One region of the Mesorhizobium sp. B1-1-6 genome, then DNA from elsewhere that is predicted to be linked to it. Evidence: predicted binding sites of a transcription regulator. Region 1 holds the regulator's gene; each other region holds the start of a gene.
What was found. Region 1 encodes LexA, which represses DNA repair genes until DNA is damaged. Its sites were predicted from a motif close to TGTTCNNNNTGTGTTCNG; they were not measured.
Positions count from the first base shown of each region.

Region 2: parE (DNA topoisomerase IV subunit B) is a predicted target of LexA. The motif match lies at 2,190-2,207, and genes of this name have one in related genera.
Region 3: FJ979_RS27600 (single-stranded DNA-binding protein) is a predicted target of LexA. The motif match lies at 1,874-1,891, and genes of this name have one in related genera.

Region 1 covers NZ_VFWR01000020.1:73,213-77,831, forward strand. Annotated here, with positions in the region: gene kynU (kynureninase) at 1-1,213, opposite strand, end outside; gene FJ979_RS29180 (TetR/AcrR family transcriptional regulator C-terminal domain-containing protein) at 1,210-1,887, opposite strand; gene lexA (transcriptional repressor LexA) at 2,340-3,083, shown strand; gene FJ979_RS29190 (ComEC/Rec2 family competence protein) at 3,077-4,619, opposite strand, start outside.
Region 2 covers NZ_VFWR01000001.1:51,302-55,920, forward strand. Annotated here, with positions in the region: gene FJ979_RS00230 (type II and III secretion system protein family protein) at 1-998, opposite strand, end outside; gene cpaB (Flp pilus assembly protein CpaB) at 1,115-2,041, opposite strand; gene parE (DNA topoisomerase IV subunit B) at 2,277-4,337, shown strand; gene FJ979_RS00245 (FUSC family protein) at 4,376-4,619, shown strand, end outside.
Region 3 covers NZ_VFWR01000017.1:79,245-83,863, forward strand. Annotated here, with positions in the region: gene FJ979_RS27580 (hypothetical protein) at 1-207, opposite strand, end outside; gene FJ979_RS27585 (ATP-dependent Clp protease proteolytic subunit) at 304-909, opposite strand; gene FJ979_RS27590 (SRPBCC domain-containing protein) at 941-1,444, opposite strand; gene FJ979_RS27595 (metalloregulator ArsR/SmtB family transcription factor) at 1,441-1,755, opposite strand; gene FJ979_RS27600 (single-stranded DNA-binding protein) at 1,992-2,501, shown strand; gene FJ979_RS27605 (DUF2306 domain-containing protein) at 2,542-2,955, shown strand; gene FJ979_RS27610 (OsmC family protein) at 2,978-3,403, shown strand; gene FJ979_RS27615 (MarC family protein) at 3,409-4,038, opposite strand; gene FJ979_RS27620 (hypothetical protein) at 4,212-4,619, opposite strand, start outside.

The sequences.
Region 1 (4,619 bases):
CCTGCCACGCGTCCGTGCGCAAAATGTCTTCCAGCACCTCGACAGCCTGCCAGACATCGACATAGCCGACATAAAGCGGCGTAAAGCCGAAGCGAATCGTGGATGGCGCGCGGAAATCGCCGATCACGCCGCGCTCGATCAAGGCCCGCATCACCTGATAGCCATGCGGGTGGAGGAACGAAACCTGGCTGCCGCGCTCATTGCCATCCCGCGGGCTTTCGAGTTCGAGGCCGTAGGCGCCGCATTTTGCCTCGACCAGTTGGATGAACAGATCGGTCAACGCCATGCTCTTCCTGCGCACCTCTGCCATGTCGACGTCGTTCCAGACATCGAGCGCCCCTTTGAGCGCGCGCATCGACAGCACAGGCTGCGTGCCGCAGAGAAACCGGCGGATGCCTGTGCCGGCAGCAAAACCCTGTTCGAAGGCGAATGGCCGCGCATGGCCCCACCAGCCGCTGAGCGGCTGGCGGACATCGCCATGGTGGCGCTCGGCCGCGTAGATGAAGGCCGGGGCACCCGGGCCGCCATTGAGATATTTGTAGGTGCAGCCAACGGCGAAATCGGCATTCGAACGGTCGAGCTCGACGGGCAAGGCGCCGGCGGTATGGCAGAGATCCCAGACAATCAGCGCGCCGGCATCATGTGCCGTCCGCGTCAGCGCGGCCATGTCGCGTAACTGCCCGGATTTGTAGTTGACGTGGTTGACCAGGATGACCGCGACCCGCTCGTCGATCAGTTCTTCTATGGTCGGCGCATCGACACCCTCGAGCCGCAGCACCGTGCCCGGCCGCGTCGAGGCAACGCCTTCGGCCATATAGAGATCGGTCGGAAAGCTGTCCCCCTCGGCGACGATGACTGACCTGTCCGGCCGCATCCCGAGTGCCGCATGCAGCACCTTGTAGATGTTGATCGAGGTGGTATCGCAGACCACCGTCTGGCCGGCGGCGGCCCCGATCAGGCGCCCGAGTTGGTCGCCGAGTTCGACCGGCATGTCGAACCAGCCGGCGGTGTTCCAGGCGCGGATGAGATCCTGCGCCCACTCCTGCGTGGCGGCCTTCTGCAGCTCGCCGAACACGGCGGGCGAAGCGGCGCCCAGCGAATTGCCGTCGAGATAGATCACCCCCTGGGGCAAGGTGAAGCGGTCACGCATGGCACGCAGCGGATCCGCGGTGTCCATTGCCTCGATCGCTGCGAGATCGGGAATTTTGCTCATGGTCGCGATGTTCCTCGGTGAGAAGAGCGCCCTGGAAACGGGCCGGCTGTTTTGCCGCCCGGGCAAGGGCTGGCCGCATAGAGGCGCAAGAACAGGGTGAACGCCCGGTTCGATCTTTGCTCGATTTCCGCCCGAGGCAGTTCCTCGAGCACCCCAACGATCCGGCGAACCTGGAGATCGCCGATCAAAAGACTGATGTAGATGTCGGCGGCTTCGGCAGGATCGTCACAGGCGATCGGGCCGGCCCGACTTGCGGTTCGAAGCAGGTCGCCAACAAGCGGCATTATGGTATTGCGGCCGAATTGCGCGATCGATTGGCCAAGCGTGCCTGTATCGTTGACGTCGCCGGCCGCGGCGCGATTGAGCGCCACCGCCTTGTCGCCCGTCACGAGGGTCAGCAGGACTGGCCCGAGCAAGTTCAGGGTTTCGAGAGGATCGCGCGCCTGGTGAAGGGCGTCCTCCAGCAGCTTCCTTGCCTCTCCCGCATTGGCTTCGATCAAGGATCGAAACAGGGTCTGCTTGTTGCCGTACCAGTTGTAGAGGGTTTCGTTCGAGGCCGATGCCCGCTTGGCGATAGCAAGCAGGGAGGCGCTCTTGTAGCCGGTTTCCCGGAGCACCGCATAGGCGGCCTCCTCTATCCGTTCGCGTCGCGCGGCCTGCTTCGGCGTGGTCATTGGTGTTCCTCTTCGAAAACCGTACATTATTATACGGTTTCGTCAAGCGAACGAACGAACGCAGCCCGTCGCGACCAGTGGTGGTGTCTGGCCGTTTTCCGGCGGAAGTTGGCATTTTGGTTTCGTTTCGTTCACGAGCCGCAGGGGTTTCTAATCCGCCCAAACGCACCCCGCACCTGCCGGTCACCCAGCTTGCAGGCTTGTGCCAAGAGTGGAGACCGGTCGGGCCACAGGCCATTAACCAAAATAGTTTCAAAGGGCCCGGGAGCGCATTGACGACGGACCGCGCTGGCAGGATGCTGGCTGCGGGAGGGCATTTCGTTTCCGTCGCCTTAACAAATTCATTAAACTTTAAATGGTTGCGGAACACAACTGGAACAGATAGTGTTTGTTCTGGGTTTGTTTTCTGATTCTGGTTCCAGACCCTTCGTGCAATGCCTTTGGGGGCCGCCATGCTCACGCGCAAGCAACATGAACTCTTGATGTTCATCCATGAACGGCTGAAGGAAAGCGGCATTCCGCCGTCCTTCGACGAGATGAAGGAAGCGCTGGACCTCGCCTCCAAGTCGGGAATTCATCGGCTGATCACGGCGTTGGAGGAGCGCGGCTTCATTCGCCGCCTGCCCAACCGGGCGCGCGCGCTGGAGGTGCTGCGCCTGCCGGACTCGATCGCGCCGGGTCTTAACGCGGCAAAGAAGTTCTCCCCGAGCGTCATCCAGGGCAGCCTCGGACAGGGCAGCAGCCCTAGCCGGCAGATCAAGCCGGCGACGTCTTCGCGTCTGCCCGCTGCCGGCAATGACGACGACGCGGTTTCAGCGGTGTCGATCCCGGTCATGGGTCGCATCGCAGCGGGTGTGCCGATCGACGCCATCCAGCATCAGACGCATTCCATTTCAGTGCCGCCTGACATGATCATGGGCGGCGAACACTATGCGCTGGAGGTCAAGGGCGATTCGATGATCGAGGCCGGCATTTTCGACGGCGACACGGTCATCATCCGCAATGCCGACACCGCAAGTCCCGGCGAGATCATCGTGGCCCTGGTGGACGAGGAGGAAGCAACGCTGAAGCGCTTCCGCCGAAAGGGTGCTTCGATTGCGCTCGAGGCTGCCAATCCGGCCTATGAAACACGTATTTTCGGACCGGACAGGGTCAAGGTGCAAGGCAAGCTGGTCGGCCTGATCAGGCGCTACTGAGCGGGGTCGGCGGTGGGCTTTTCGGGTTTACGGTAAGGCGGCAGTCCCCTTGCCTCGCGTGAGAATTTCCGCTGTTCGTGCCAGGGCCGATATGGCCTGTCGACGGCAAAGCTGACCCGTGCCGGTGCCGTCGCCGATTGCTGGTCGAAGAAGACGGCGGCACTTCCCTTGCGAGCGAGCTGCCGCTTGGTGATGACGAGAACCAGCGGATTGTGGCAGGGATCGTAGCCCGCGGGGTCGTTGATGACGATCAGATCCGCATAGGAGCAGGCCCTCCAGGCGTCCTTGCGATCCTCCACCTGCGCGATGATCGCCCCCGAGGTATGCCGGGCCATGCACAGGCCCGTGAAGCAATAGAAAGGCGCTCCCGCCGGAAGTTGCGCGGGATCGAAGATGTCGAACTGTCGGTCTCCGCTGTCGAACAGTTCCGGCGCAACGATGGTTTCGGACTTCAGCGCGCGTTTCCAGTTATCGACGGTGAATTCGTTCGGGCGCGCCCGGTTGATCGCGAGCTCGCCGCCGCCGATCGGCAACGCCACCAGGCGGGCATCCTCCGAAATCAGCACGTCCGGCGTGCGCGTGTCCGAGACGGTCAACAGGCCGGCGAGCGCGAAGGGAAGTGCCGTCAGCCGCAGCCATGTCGTGGCCATCGTCGCGATGACCAGGGCGATCGCCACCAGAAGGACGGATTGCTGCGAAATCAACCCGACCGCGTCGACCGGCGAGCGTTGCGAGATCCATCCTGATATGGCGATCATCGCGGTCAGTCCCTTGCCCATCAGATAAAGGGATGGTCCATCGAACCCGAACGGCATCAGCAGCGCGCTGGCAACCGCAAGGAACATCACGACCGAAACGATCGGCATGACGGCAAGATTGGCGAACAGACTGAGCGGCGACACGCGCTGGAAATGCCAGATGGCGAAAAGCGCCGTGGCGCTTCCCGCGATAATCGAGGTCATCGCCAGCCCACCTGTCGCCAGCAGCAATTTTCGCGTCAGGAGGCCAGGCAAGGTCCGTTGCGGCGGCGGGGTCCGCGCTTTGTCGGCTTTGCGATCCGACCAGCCGGCATAGGCGCCGACCAGGGCCGCGGTGGCGGCGAACGACATCTGGAAGCTCGGCCCTACCACCTCGTGCGGCGACACCACGATGACGGCGATCGCCGAAATAGCCAGATTGCGCATGGTGAGTGCCGCCCGATCGAACAGAACGGCGATCAGCATCACCGCCAGCATGATGAAGCTGCGTTCGGCGGCGACAACGACGCCCGAAATGACGAGATAGGCGGCGATCGAGAAAAGTGCCGCCGCGGCCGCGTATTTCTTGACCGGCCGGCGGGAGGAAAAATTCGGAAACAGCGCGAAGCCGCCACGCAGCAGACCCATGACGGTGCCGGCGACCAGCGCCATGTGCAGCCCGGAAATTGAGATGATGTGGTAGATGCCGGTGCGTCGCATCGCTTCGTTGATCTCGTCGGGAATCCCGGCGCGCACACCCACGATCAGCGCCGCGGCGATCTCGCCCTCGGCACCGCCG
Region 2 (4,619 bases), on a different contig from region 1:
CTGGCGCGGCGCACGATGAAGCCGGGCACCGAGATGCTGCCGATATTGTAGGAAGCCGACGCGTCGATCGAGGAGACTTCCGGCGCGATGTCGAGGCTGACCAGCCCGTCCTTCAGAACGGTGGGCGTGAAATCCAGGCTGACGCCGTACTTCTTGTAGCTGACGGAAATCTTGCCGTTGTCTTCGGAAACCGGGATCGGAAACTCGCCGCCGGCCAGGAAGCTCGCCGTCTCGCCGGACCGGGCGATCAGGTTCGGCTCGGCCAGCCGACGAGCCAGGCCGCGCTCTTCCAGTGCTTTGATGGCGATGTCGATGGAAACGCCGTTCGACAGAAGCCTGCCGATGATCTCGCCGGTCCCCGCCGGCTCAATGGTGCCGGGAGCAATCGTAACGTCGCGTCCGCCCATACCATAAGCGAAATTGGCGCTGTATTTGGCGCCGAGGTCCTGTCCGGCCTGACGATTGATCTCGACGAAGCGGACATTGAGCTGGACCTGCTGCGAGGACGAGATGTTGACCGAATTGATCACCTCCTCATTGCCGGAGAAGCGGGTGGCGATCTTGTTGGCCTTTTCGGCGGCGACCGCGTCATCCGCCTCGCCCGACAGCACGACACGGCCATTGGCGGAGCCGACCTTGATCTTGGCGTCGGGCACGCTGGCGCGGATCGTGTCGGCCAACTGGTCGGTATCGAGCGTCACTTCGATGTCTACGGTGCCGACGAGCTGCTTGTTCTCGTCGAACAGGGCAATGCCGGTGGTGCCGAGATTATTGCCCAGCACATAGAAGGATTTGTCGGTCAGCGGGTTGACGTTGGCGATCTCCGGATCGCCGATGACGATCTGGTAGAAGGCCGCGCTCGTCATGATCGTCTTTGGCTTGCCCTTGGCGACCTTGATCGAGGCGTTCTTGGTCGCCGAGACATAGACGATGTCGTTGTCCGCCCTGGCCGGGCCGGCGAAGATGCCGGCCGCCGCCATCGTCACCGCCATCGCCATCGCCTGCGCGACGTGCAACCGGCCTGTCATTCGATATTGAAGTTGCCTGAACATTGTTCCCGTCCCGTCCGGTCCCCACCGGTCCTGCTCTGGTTCCACTCAGGAACCTGATATTCCTATTTCTGGTCCCGCGCAGGAACCTGATATTCCTCGGCCGTCGTTCCACGCGTCACGATGACCGTCTTGAATTTCGGCTTCTCAGGCTCCTTTGCCATGGCGTCGAACAGCGAGCCGGCCGCGGCCTGCGCCTTGCCCGCCACCGATCCGCCAAAGGAGGAGATGGTGGTGACACCGTCCTTGCCGTCGCCGCCCTCGCTGGCGGAGCGAAGCGACAGCGACAGCGTGCCGACAGTGCGGGCCAGCGCCACTTTCTGCGCGCCTTCGGTGGTCACCTCGATGGTTATGGAATTGGCCACCTGCGGGGTTGTTTGGCGCTCGTCGGCGCCCTGCCCGACGCTCAGCACCTTCGCGTCGGCAACGACGATCTCGGAGGTGATGGTCGAGCCGGCGGCGCCTTGCGCATTCTTGGCCACTTCCTGGATTTCACCGGCATCGCGCGTCAGCACGACATCCACCCGGTCGCCCGGCGTGACGAAGCCGCCGACGCCCGCGATCTCGTCGGTGCGGATGGTGACGGCCCGCATGCCGGGCGTCAGCATGTTGGAGAGCGTGGCGCGGCCATTCGGGCCGGATAGCTTGGTAAGCAGCACCGGTTCATTGACCTCGATCGGCGACAGCACCACGCGGCTGCCGTCCCCAAGCAGTCCATCGATGGTGGCGAAGGCGCCCTGCGGCAGCGAATCCTGCGGCCAGGGGATTTCGTTGAGTTTCGTGCGGTCGAGATCCATGCCGTACCGCAACGGTGCATTCGCCACCACGATTGTCTTGAATTCAACCCTGGGTGCGGCCGGAGCGGTGATCGACGCGGTTTTCTCCTCGGCGTCGGCCCTGGCCTGGCGCTTGACCCAGAAATCGGCGGCAAAGATCGAAATCGCGCCGAAAACGGCGGCGATGCCGATCATCGTTATGGCCTTGCCCCTCACGCCCAAACCCCTGATGCCCGTAGTTTCTTGTTATGTTGGCTCACGCTAGGCGGCATTGTTAAAGAATCAGGAATCTTCTCGCTGGCTATCCGCCCGATTTCCGCCGGCTTGGTTATCGAATGGTTTTAGGATAAGAGGGGGTTAATCCCCGAACGTAACAGGAACCTCCGTCGCTTGGCGCTGAAAAGCGTGGCAGTATCGGCGGGTGATTCGCAGCTTGGGCTCTATGGCAGGCATGGACGACAACAACGATCTTTTCGGCAATCTGGAGAAGCAGCCGCAACCGGTTCGCACACCGGCGCGTCCGGCCGATCCGCTGGTGCAGGCGGCAGCCAAGCGTCCGGCGGCCGCGTCTCGTGACGGCTCAGAGGGCTACAGCGCCGCCGATATCGAGGTACTCGAAGGCCTGGAGCCGGTGCGGCGCCGTCCGGGCATGTATATTGGCGGCACCGACGACAAGGCCATGCACCATCTGTTCGCCGAGGTTATCGACAACTCGATGGACGAGGCGGTTGCCGGCCATGCCACATTCATCGATGTCGAGCTTTCGGCTGACGGCTTTCTCACCGTCACCGACAATGGCCGCGGCATTCCCGTCGATCCGCATCCGAAGTTCAAGAAGCCGGCGCTCGAAGTGATCATGACGACACTGCATTCGGGCGGCAAGTTCGATAGCAAGGTCTATGAAACCTCGGGCGGCCTGCACGGCGTCGGCGTCTCCGTGGTCAACGCACTGTCGGATCATCTCGAAGTCGAAGTCGCGCGCGGACGGCAACTTTACCGGCAGCGCTTCTCGCGCGGCATCCCGGTCAGCGGCCTCGAGCACCTTGGCGAAGTTCACAACCGGCGCGGCACCAGGACCCGCTTCCATCCCGACGAGCAGATTTTCGGCAAGGGCGCCGCGTTCGAGCCAGCGCGGCTCTACCGCATGACACGCTCGAAGGCCTATCTGTTCGGCGGCGTCGAAATCCGATGGACCTGCGATCCTTCGCTGATCAAGGAAAAGGACACCACTCCGGCCAAGGCCGAATTCCATTTTCCCGGCGGCCTCAAGGACTATCTGAAAGCGTCGCTCGGCGACGAATTCCAGGTAACGCGCGAAATCTTCGCCGGCAAGAGCGACAGGCAAGGCGGCCATGGCTCGCTGGAATGGGCGGTGACCTGGTTCGGCGGCGACGGCTTCATCAACTCCTACTGCAACACCATCCCGACCGGCGAAGGTGGCACCCACGAGGCGGGCTTCCGCAACGTCTTGACGCGCGGCCTGCGCGCCTATGCCGACCTCGTCGGCAACAAGCGCGCCTCGATCGTCACGTCGGAGGATGTCATGATCTCGGCGGCGGGCATGCTGTCGGTGTTCATCCGCGAGCCTGAATTCGTCGGCCAGACCAAGGACAGGCTGGCGACGATCGAGGCGATCCGCATCGTCGAGACGGCGATTCGCGACCCTTTCGACCATTGGCTGGCCGACAATCCGCAGGAAGCCTCGAAGCTGCTCGAATGGGTGATTGCGCGCGCCGACGAGCGGGTACGACGACGCCAGGAAAAGGAAGTGTCGCGCAAGAGCGCGGTGCGCAAGCTGCGCCTGCCGGGCAAACTTGCCGATTGCACGCAGAATGCGGCCGCCGGCGCCGAACTCTTCATCGTCGAAGGCGATTCGGCCGGCGGCTCGGCCAAGCAGGCTCGTGACCGCGCCAGCCAGGCGGTGCTGCCGCTGCGCGGCAAGATTCTCAACGTCGCCAGCGCCGGCAACGACAAGCTGGCCGCCAACCAGCAGATTTCCGATCTGATCCAGGCGCTTGGTTGCGGCACGCGGTCGAAATACCGCGACGAGGATCTTCGCTACGACCGCGTCATCATCATGACCGACGCCGACGTCGACGGCGCTCACATCGCCTCGCTGCTGATCACCTTCTTCTACCAGGAGATGCCGAACCTGGTTCGCGGCGGACATCTCTATCTGGCGGTGCCGCCGCTCTACTCGATCCGGCAGGGCGGCAAGGTCGCCTATGCGCGTGACGACGCGCACAAGGACGAATTGCTGCGCACCGAGTTCACCGGGCGCGGCAAGGTCGAGATCGGTCGCTTCAAGGGCCTGGGCGAAATGATGGCCGCGCAGCTCAAGGAGACCACAATGGACCCGAGGAAGCGTACGCTGCTCCGGGTCGATGTGATCGATGCCGAGGCCGCCACCAAGGACGCGATCGATGCGCTGATGGGCACCAAGCCGGAGGCTCGTTTCCGGTTCATCCAGGAACGCGCCGAATTCGCGGAAACGGAAGTGCTGGATATCTGAGCGCAGGCCGGTCGATCAAGGCTTGCGGAGACGCGCGTGTGAGCTGGCAACGGCTGAAAGGCTATTTCGAAGCGGGTCTTGCCGGGCTGACACAGCCGACCCGGTCGGACTGGATCTTCGCCTTGCGCACGGTCTCGGCCGGCCTGATCGCGCTTATGGCCGCCTACGCCCTCAAGCTCGATCACCCGCAATGGGCGATGATGACGGTGTTCATCGTTGCCCAGCCGGTCGCCGGCATGGTGTTGGCGAAAGGCTTTTATCGGTTGCTCGGCACGCTGGCGG
Region 3 (4,619 bases), on a different contig from region 1:
GATCTTGAACCGGCCGTTGCCGTTGGCGGGGAAGGCGTCATCGGGTTCGGGCTGCGGGGCCGGCTTGGCGATGCGATAATCGCCGGCCACACCGGGCAGGCTGCCTTTCTGGCTGTCGTTGGCAAAGGCGCCGCCGGCCAGCATGAGCGCACCGGCGAAAATAGTGACGGCAAGACGCCAAGGTTGGAATAAGCGGCTGTCGATCATCGGCCGGTTATAGCGCCGCCCCGCCGAGGTGGCCAGACCGGCGGTCATCAAATCGCCGGACGGCGGGGCCGTCGCAATTCATCGTGCTTGTGCCGGTCACGCCGCCTTTTTGCGGGTATCGTAGACATGATCGACGAGACCCCATGCCTTCGCTTCCTCGGCGGTCATGAAATAGTCCCGGTCGAGCGTGCGCTCGACCTCTTCATAGGTGCGGCCGCAATGGCGCGCATAGAGCTCGGTCATCTGCCGCTTGGTGCGCAGGATGCCTTCGGCGTGACGCTGGATGTCCGATGCCTGACCCTGGAAGCCGCCAAGCGGCTGGTGCAGGACGAGGCTGGCGTTGGGCAGCGCGATGCGCCGTCCCGGCGTGCCAGCCATCAGCAGGAACGAAGCCATCGAGGCGGCAAAGCCCATGCACACCGTCGACACCGGACAGCTGACATATTGCATCGTGTCGTAGATGGCGAAGCCGCTGGTCACCACGCCGCCAGGCGAGTTGATGTAAAGCGAGATCTCCTTGTCGGGATTATCCGATTCCAGCGACAGAAGCTGGGCGCAGACCAGCGCCGACATGCCGTCGTTGATCTCGCCGTTGATAAAGACGATGCGCTCGCGCAGCAGCCGCGAGAAAATGTCGAAGGCGCGCTCGCCGCGGCTCGATTGCTCGATCACCATCGGCACCAGATTGGCAAAACCGGTCATCGTCTCTCTCCGTTTCTCATGTGTCGGCCACTCAAGCGGCGCGCTGCAGAAGGCAAAATGAATTGGCGGCGGCCGTACGGCCGGAGGCGCTCGCAGCGAATGAAAGCCGGCAGCCGACACCTGCCATGGTCACCATGGGCCTGGCGGCGGATGTCGCCACACGGGCAAAGCCTTCATGGATAATATGCAGATGCGTGCCGCCCGAAACGGTGCGGGCGAGCGTGAAGGTGACGATGCTGTCGAGCGGGTTCCGTTCCTCGTCGGGCCGCGGCTGTTCCCGCCAGGAATAGCGAAGCCTTTTTCCGGGCTCGGCATCGAGGATCTCGCATTCGATCGGCGCATCCGGCCCGGCAAAGGCGAAATTGCTGCCGATCTCAGGATTGATGTCGTTGGGCATCATCCAGGCCGCAAGCAATTCGGGCACGGTCAGCGCCCGCCATACCTTTTCCGGCGGCTCGGGGAGATCGCACTCGAACTCGATCGCGTCGGGGGCGGTCCGCGCATGGCTTTCGCCGGTCACTGGTGCGTGCGTCATTGGTCCATGTCCTTGAGAACCGTCTTCAGTTTTTCGATGCGCTCGGGCCAGAAGGTCCGGTAGCGTTCGATCCAGCCGAGCAGCGGGTCGAGCCCTTGCGGATCGGCGCGGTAATAGGCATTGCGGCCCGCCCGCCGTTCGACCACCAAGCCTGCGCCGCGCAGCACCGCCAGGTGCTGCGACACAGCCGGCTGCGATACCGTCATGCCGGTGCGCAGCTGCGACACCGTCATCTCGCTGGTGGCGAGGCGTTCATAGACGGCGCGTCGGGTGGGGTCGGCCAGCGCCCGGAAAATTTCCGCTTCGATCATGGTGAAAGCATAAGTCGATACTTATTGGTTTGGCAAGCGGTCTTTTGCGGCCCATATAAAAGGAAGCTGGCGGCTCCGGCATTGCTGCCAATCCTTGACAATGAGCGGCGATGCATATAGGAACGAAAAGAGAACAAAAACCTTGTGGGAAAAGGCAGCCACAGCAGGCAACGGGTGTGCGCAACCTGTAAGGTGCTGCGACAAAAATTTGTTTCGGACGAGCGCGGAGAAGTATCATGGCGGGTAGCGTCAATAAGGTCATTCTGGTCGGCAATCTCGGAGCGGACCCGGAGATCCGCCGCCTGAATTCTGGCGAGCCGGTCGTCAACATCCGCATCGCAACATCGGAAAGCTGGCGCGACAAGAATTCCGGCGAGCGCAAGGAAAAGACCGAGTGGCATAATGTCGTCATCTTCAATGAGGGCATCGCCAAGGTCGCCGAGCAGTATCTGAAGAAGGGCATGAAGGTTTATGTCGAGGGCCAGTTGCAGACACGCAAATGGCAAGACCAGACCGGTGCCGACAAATACACGACGGAAGTCGTGCTGCAGAGATTCCGCGGCGAGCTGCAGATGCTCGACGCGCGCGGCCAGGGCGAAGGCGGCCAGGTCGGCGGTTATTCCGGCGGCGGCAGCCGTGGTTCCGATTTTGGCCAGTCCGGCCCGAACGAAGGCTTCAATCGTGGCGGCGGTGCTCCCAAGGGCGGCGGTTCGTCGCGCGAGCTGGACGACGAAATTCCGTTCTGAGCGTCGACACGGCGTGACGGGCATTTGAGGAGAGGGCGCGATGTCGCTCGGACCGCTCCTATCGGCACGTCCTCCGATCCCATGGCATGCGCTCGCGGCCTTTGCCGCGCTGGCGATAGGCGGCGTGCAGCTGGCGCTGCCGAAAGGCACGCTGCGCCACCGCGCGATAGGCTATCTCTGGGCGGCGCTGATGCTGGCCGTCGCCATCTCGAGTTTCTGGATCCAGCAGATACGGCTCCTTGGCCCTTTCAGCCCGATCCATCTCTTGTCGATCCTGGTGCTGGTCACGGTGCCGCTGGCGGTCTGGCATGCACGCAATCACCGTGTCGCCAAGCACCGCAAGGCGATGATTGCGTTGTATATCTTTGCACTGGTGGGTGCCGGTGTCTTTACGCTCGTGCCCGGCAGAATCATGCACGACGTGGTCTTCGGCGTCGCGCAAGCCAGACCGTGATCCCGAGTGGAAGGAATATCAGTTGAAAGCACGCATCAAATGGGTCGAGGAACGCACCTTCGTCGGCGAGTCCGGCACAGGCCATAAGGTCGTACTGGGGACCGCGTTCGGCCCTGAAGGGAGAACGCCGGGGCCGAGCCCGATGGAGCTGGTGTTGATCGGCACCGGCGGCTGCTCGGCCTATGATGTCGTCCATATCCTCGAAAAGGGGCGCGAAGCGGTCGAGGACTGCATTGTTGAACTCGACGCCGATCGGGCCGAAACGGACCCCAAAGTGTTCACCCGCATCCATATGCATTTCATCGTCAAGGGCAGGGCGCTGTCCAGCGACAAGGTCAGGCGGGCAATCGACCTGTCGATCGAAAAATACTGTTCGGCTTCCGCCATGATGGCCAAGACCGCCGCGATCACCCACGATTTCGAAATTATCGACACGACGGCAAAATAAGCGGCCTATGAGGCCATCAGCGCCTTGATGCCGTCCGCCACGAACTGCACGGCAAGTGCCGCCAGGATGACGCCGAGCAGGCGAGTCAGGATCGAGCGGCCGGTCTGGCCGAGGATGCGGTCGATGCGCTCCGACAGCACGAACACCAGATAGGTGATGGCGAGGCAGACGAAGATGATGCCGACCAGTGCCGCCTGGGCGCCAAAGCCCTGAAACGAGCCGGAGAGCAGGACAGTCGCCGAAATCGCGCCGGGGCCGGCGATCAGCGGGATCGCCAGCGGGAAGGCGGCGATGTTGTGGATCATGTCCTTGGTGATGGCGACGTCGCCGATCTTCTCCTTGCGGTCCTGCCGGCGCTCGAACACCATTTCGAAAGCGATGAAGAAGAGCAAAAAGCCGCCGGCGACCCGGAAGGCCGGCAGCGTGATGCCGAACACCGACAGGATCGAGGCGCCGGCAACGGCGAACAGCGCCATCACCAGGAAGCCGATGACCGAAGCGCGGACCGAGACCTGCTGGCGCTCCTCGCGGTTCATGCCGCGCGTTATCGCCAGAAACAGCGGCGCCAGCCCGGGCGGGTCGATGGTCACCAGAATGGTGACGAAGGCGTTGAACAGGCTGTCGAAACTCGGCATCTCTCACCCCTCCCGCCGGGCCGAGCCCGCATCCCGACATTGGTAGAGCAAAGCAGGGACGGAGGAAACCGGCTGGGGAGAGGCGGCTCGCGAACTCTGCGAAAGCCGGCTGGGCCGAGGGAGACGCGAAAGAACGCAGGGAGTGCCTGAGTTTGCGTCGCGGGCTTGCTTGATCAGGTACGGCCAGAGCGCCGCGCCAGGAACTCCACTTCGAGCCGCCATGTCGCGCCATTGTCGTGCGAGCGCTCGCCGAGCCAGCGGAAGGAATTTTCGGTTATTCGTGAAAAGCTCCAACGTACGGAGGAACCGGTGCCGTCGGCGCCCACTTGGACAATCGTGTCGCCTTCGGCGCGACCGAGTTGGCGGCTGTAATACTGGTTGCGCGGATCGCTCCAGAAAATATGCCAGGCATTTGCGCCGGGATCGTAGACGCGCAAGGTCGTGCCATAAAAGGTCCATTTGCCGAGAGAAGGCGAGGGGCCGGCATCGCGCGCGGGCAGGATCCAGACGTCCTGAATCGCGCGGCCTTCCAGCACCCAGCCGAAATGCACCTCGCCGCGTCCGGTCAGCACGGTGCCGTC